Regions from separate parts of the Pseudoalteromonas sp. C2R02 genome, predicted to be linked through region 2. Evidence: predicted binding sites of a transcription regulator. Region 2 holds the regulator's gene; the other holds the start of a gene.
What was found. The regulator FNR, encoded in region 2, switches genes on or off when oxygen is low (the NO sensors DNR and NnrR bind a similar motif). The targets are predictions, from matches to a motif close to TTGATCTAGATCAA.
Positions count from the first base shown of each region.

Region 1: a site for FNR is predicted at 1,611-1,624, ahead of KO527_RS14180 (CbbQ/NirQ/NorQ/GpvN family protein). Genes of this name have one in related genera too.

Region 1 covers NZ_JAHKQC010000034.1:206,276-209,392, reverse strand. The annotation lists gene KO527_RS14190 (bacteriohemerythrin) at 1-551, shown strand, start outside; gene KO527_RS14185 (4Fe-4S binding protein) at 665-1,570, shown strand; gene KO527_RS14180 (CbbQ/NirQ/NorQ/GpvN family protein) at 1,690-2,523, shown strand; gene KO527_RS14175 (cytochrome c oxidase subunit 3 family protein) at 2,529-3,113, shown strand.
Region 2 covers NZ_JAHKQC010000028.1:46,229-49,345, reverse strand. The annotation lists gene KO527_RS10340 (heavy metal translocating P-type ATPase) at 1-546, shown strand, start outside; gene ccoS (cbb3-type cytochrome oxidase assembly protein CcoS) at 563-757, shown strand; gene KO527_RS10330 (sulfite exporter TauE/SafE family protein) at 754-1,428, shown strand; gene fnr (fumarate/nitrate reduction transcriptional regulator Fnr) at 1,463-2,206, shown strand; gene uspE (universal stress protein UspE) at 2,311-3,117, shown strand, end outside.

The DNA of each region.
Region 1 (3,117 bases), on a different contig from region 2:
AGGCATTGTTATACGCTGCAATTATCGGTTTGATCATAGTTGCAATATTTCTTGGTTTTTTATCAGGAATGAATAATCCTATTTCATGGATTTTAATTTTAGCCCTGCTATTAATACCATTTATATACAATAAAACTAAAACAGAGACGCAATTAAAATGGAAGGAAGAGTATAGTGTAGGTATAGAGGTTTTAGATTTAGACCATAAAAAATTAATCAATTTATTAAATCAATTTAATACTGCATATGACTATGCAATGAGTGAAGAGTTTGAACGCCAAGCATTGGATGATTTAATTGATTACACTAAATATCATTTTGAACGAGAAGAAGAAATTATGAGTGATAATGATTACCCTAATTTTGATGAACATAAAAAACAACATCAAGATATGATAAATCAAATATCCCATATGCAAGATAAATATAACGAGAAAGGCCATGAAGTATTTGAAGAAGTGTGTGAATTTTTAACAAATTGGTTGATAAAACATATTAATGGTACTGATAAACAATATACGCAACATTTAATTGAGCGTGGTTATAAATAAGATGATCGAGATAAATATTAGACATTCTTTTAATTAAACAAGACTTTGATCAATTTTAGTGGTGCTAGTTATTGCTAAAATTGTTCAAAACCAGCTCATAAAGCAGTATTCTCATGACTTATCAGCATTCAAGAACAATGACACGTACATTATTTTTCTTACTTTTTTTATTCGCTCCCCTTTTAGATATTTTTCGTTTTGATTTAACTTTAGGGCATTTTATATTTTTTGGCCACCAATGGACATTAGGTCTTGAGAGCGTTATCCATCAAGGAGGTACCACTGTACAAGCAACAACTATTATATTTTTAAAAGTATTCTTACCTGCCATTGCTTTTGTAGGCACTTCTCTTATTTTAATTTGGAAGTTTGGGCGTATCTATTGTGGTTGGTTGTGCCCACATTTTTCGGTTGTAGAAATGATAAACCAAGTGATGTTGAAACAATTAAATCGGGTTACATTATGGGAAAAGCCTGAAAAGCAGAATCAAGCTATTATTCCTAGGCTTATTGTTGCGGCTATTAGTATCAGTATGGCATTCACTTGGGCTGTAGGTTTACTCAGTTATTTAATGCCGCCCGTACCATTGCTTATTGACTTGGTTAATTTAGAAGTAGGCTTTGGATCAACCATATTTCTAATCGCTGCGACTTGTGTATTTTCTTTCGATTTTATTTTTGCGCGTCACATATTTTGTAAATACGGTTGTGCTTTGGGTTTATTTCAAAGTCTTATATGGATGGCAAATAAACAAGCGATGGCAGTAAAGTTTGATCGTACACGTGCAAAAGCCTGTAGAGAGTGTGATAAAGCATGTGATAAGGCCTGCCCAATGCGTCTTCCTACACGAAACATGAAACGGGCTAAGTTTACCTGTACACAGTGCGCGCAATGTATTTCTGCATGCCAAGAAGTACAAAAAGATAACCCTGAAGGGACGTTATTAAAATGGGTAGATGGTCCCCAAGCGATTGACATCGATCGCCCCGCAGCAAAATACATTCCTAAAGAAAAGTGAAGTTATTATTAAACCAAGTTGATGCGAGTTCTCATTTGACTTGATCAAAATCAAAACCACTCTCATATAACAAGAGTACCTTATAGCTAACAACAATATGTGCTTAAGGTTTTCTTTTTATGACTCAAACATCTGCAGCTTCAACTGATAATATTATCGAAATAGAATCAGATCAAAAAGAATTATTTTATCAAGAACAAAAAAATGAAATATCTCTATTTGAGTATGCTTATGAACATCAATTACCCGTTTTAATTAAAGGGCCAACTGGGTGTGGTAAAACCCGGTTTGTTCAGCATATGGCTGAAAAATTAAATAAACCTTTATATACAGTTGCTTGCCATGACGATTTAACGGCAGCTGATTTAGTTGGGCGTCACTTAATAGGGCCAAATGGCACTTATTGGCAAGATGGTCCTTTAACACGTGCTGTGCGAGAAGGTGGCATTTGTTATTTAGATGAAGTTGTTGAAGCACGAAAAGATACAACGGTTGTATTGCATCCATTGGCCGATGACCGCCGTATACTCCCACTAGAAAGAACGGGTGAACTATTAGAAGCCGCAAAGGGTTTTATGTTAGTTGTTTCATATAATCCGGGTTATCAAAATTTACTAAAAGGCATGAAGCCAAGTACACGTCAGCGTTTTGTAGCACTTAGGTTTGATTACCCAGAACCTAAAGTAGAACAAGAAATTTTAATGAAAGAATGTAATATTGACGCACATCTGGCTTATAAATTAATTGAGCTTGCTGGCGCATTGCGCCGGTTAGAAGATAACGACTTAGATGAAGTGGCATCAACTCGTTTGCTTATTTATGCGGCACGCATGATGTCTAGTGGTATGCCGGCACTTGAAGTATGCCGATGCTGTTTAGCAGAGCCATTAACCGATGATCCTATTACAGTTGAAGCATTAATGGATGTTGCACGAATTTATTTTGATGAATAAAAACAATGCAAAATGAAATAGACATAAATACCAATGATAAAAAACTACCTGGCGATTTAGCCATGTGGTTTTTTATTTTAGCTGAACTGACAGTATTTGCGATTCTATTTATCGCTTTTGCTGTTACTAAGCAGTTAAATCCGCAAATGTTTATATCGGGTCAAGCCCATCTTCACCCCATTGCAGGAATAATAAATACCCTAGCACTTATCACAAGTAGTTATTTTGTGGCATTAAGTGTTCATGCAATTAAACAGTCAGAAAATACCAAAGCAGCACAACATCTTATAATTGCACTATTAATTGCATGTATATATGTTTGTACTAAATCATGGGAATACCAAGTATTAATTGAAGCTGGGTTTGGAATATCAACAAATACGTTTTTTATGCTTTATTTTTTAATTACCTTTTTCCACTTTATGCATGTTTTATTGGGCATGATAATTTTAGCTTTTATTGCTAAAAAAGCGGCTAATGGCGTATATAAAGCAGATCAAACTTCAGGGTTTGAAGCTGGTGGCTGTTATTGGCATATGGTCGATTTAGTGTGGATTATCTTATTCCCATTAATATATATTCTAAACTAGAGAG
Region 2 (3,117 bases):
GCTGCATTTGAACTTGAAGACAAAATACGTGATCGTGCACAACAGTTAATATCTTTTCTTAAAGATAAAAACTTAAATACCCACTTATTAACAGGCGACCCTTCACAGGCAGGGCCTGACCTTGCAAAAAAATTATCTTTAGATGATGTACAAACGGGCTGTAGCCCCGCTCAAAAACAAGACTACGTTGCTAATATAATTAAACAAAATCATGTTGTTGCTATGGTAGGTGATGGCGTTAATGACAGTCCAGTATTTAATACTGCGCATTTATCGATTGCTATGGAATCTGGTGCCGATATTTCTAAAAACACAGCCGATGTTGTGCTATTAAATAGTGATCTAAGCTCCATTGAACATTTAATTAAAATCAGTCATAAAACACGGTGTATTGTGAAACAAAACTTAGCCCTTTCTCTTGCATATAATGGCTCTATTTTGCCTTTAGCAGCAATGGGCATGGTTCAACCTTGGATGGCTGTTATTGGCATGTCAGCCAGTTCTATAATCGTGATAACAAATTCATTAAGACTATTAAAACCATAACAAAGGTATTGAAATAATGAGCATCATTTATGTATTAATTCCGATAGCAATTATATTTGTAATAATCGCAATCGCTGTTTTTTTCTGGGCCGTTAAAAGTGAACAGTTTTCTGATTTAGACAAACAAGCCCACAGTATATTATTTGACGATAGTGAAATTAAGACAAAACCTAACAAAACGAAAGATCCAAAGAATAATCAGCCGCTATGACAGAGTCTTTATTTTTTACCGCTTTTTTTATGGGTCTAGCTGGTAGTGGGCACTGTATTGCTATGTGTGGTGGTATTGCATCATCTTTACAATTTGCGATTGAAGACAAAACAAAAGCACAACAATATGCCCTACTTTATAATTTAGGCAGATTATTAAGCTATAGTATTTGCGGCGCTTTAGTAGGTGGCATTAGTTCTGTTTTTGCTAAACAATCAAACGATTTTTCTTTATTTTTATCTTTTATAAGTGGTATTTTTATGGTGCTTGTAGGCCTATATATCATGCGTTTGACAGCAAGCTTAAATTGGTTAGAAAAATTTGGGAAATTCGCAATATGGCAGCATATTGTTAAATTGAATAAATACTTATTACCACTCAATACAAAGAAAAAAGCATTGGCATATGGTGCGCTTTGGGGCTGGTTACCTTGTGGATTAGTTTATTCTGCATTAACTTGGGCTATCACAACACAAAGTGCGAGTTCAGGCGCATTATTTATGGCTAGTTTTGCTTTAGGCACCTTACCTGCCATGATAGGGTTAAGTTTTGCAGCACAAACTATCAATAACTGGCTCAATAACAGCATAATCCGTATTGTTCTAGGTAATATCTTAGTATTTTACGGTTTATACCTTTTAGCTATTGCAACCCAAAACGCACTGCATTAATCTATAGTAGTAGTTTAAAATAGACGGAATTTCAATGGATCTTAAAAATAAAATACCGACAAGTTCAAATTGCCAAATTAGCTGTAATAGTTGTAGCATCAGTCAGTTATGCTTACCTGTAACACTTAATGAAAGCGAAATGGGTAAACTTGATGATATCATCGAACGTAAAAAACCATTTCATAAAGGCGATTTACTATTTGAAGCCGGCAAAAAATTAAATTCTATTTTTGCGGTCCGCTCAGGTTCGTTTAAATCTTATACCATCTCTGAACAAGGTGATGAGCAAATCACTGACTTTCATCTAGCAGGTGATATTATTGGTTTTGATGGTATATTTAAAATGGAACATCAAAGTTATTCACAGGCTATGGAAACTGCTATGGTATGTGAAATCCCTTTCACTACTTTAGATGAGTTATCTGGAAAATTACCAAAATTACGCCAACAAATAATGCGCATGATGAGTAGTGAAATCAACTACGATCAAGAGATGTTATTACTTTTAAACAAAAAAACAGCCGAAGAAAGATTAGCTGCTTTTATTTGTAATTTATCTCAACGATTTGGTGAACGTGGATTTTCTAAAAAAGAATTTAGATTAACTATGACACGTGGAGAAATTGGAAACTACCTTGGTTTAACAGTAGAAACCATTAGTCGACTATTGAGCCGCTTCCAAAAGTCAGATGTAATAAAAGTTGAAGGTAAATTCATTACCATTATTGATCTTGAGCAATTGAATACAATTGCAGGTACCAAATCTAAAAGCGAATAATTTCGTCTTTGTATATTGATCTTAGACAATTTTTTTTCATTTAAACCTGTCAAATCTGCTAACTTAACTTACACTAAAAGTAAGCAAATTTGAGAGGTTAAATGATGAATACAATAAAAAAAATACTTGCAGTAATTGATCCAAGTAAATCAGAACAAACCGCTTTAAAACGTTCATTTGAATTAGCACAAAAATCTGGTGCTAAAATCACTGCATTTTTAACCATATACGATTTTTCCTATGAAATGACGACTATGCTATCTCTTGATGAAAGAGAGGCTATGCGTAATGCTGTTATAAATGACAGAATTTCATGGATTAATTCGTTAATAGAGCAATACAAAGAAACTTTAGATATTGACTGCAAGGTTATATGGCATAATCGCCCTTTCGAATCAATTATACAAACCGTACTTAATGAAAACTACGATATTGTTTTAAAAGGTACCCACGAACATGCAACTTTAAAATCAGTGATATTTACGCCAACTGACTGGCATTTAATTAGAAAATGTCCTTGCCCTGTATTATTAATAAAAGAGCACTTATGGCCTGCAAAAGGCAATATCATCGCAGCTGTGAATGCTTCTGCTGATGATGAACAACATCTTGCTCTTAATCAAAGAATAATGAATGATGCAAAATTCATTTCAAACCTCATCGATGGCAATTTACATATTGTAAACTCCTTCCCTGGCACACCAGTTAATATTGCTATTGAAATTCCTGAATTTGATCCCACTCAATTTAATGAATCTGTTAAAGTGCATCATACTCAGGCATGCCACGAACTTGCGCAACAGCATGATATTCCCCAAAGCCAATGTCATATTAAAGAAGGCTTACCAGAAGATGTCATACCCATTATTGCTAATGAATTGGATGCAGAGTTAATTGTTATGGGAACAATC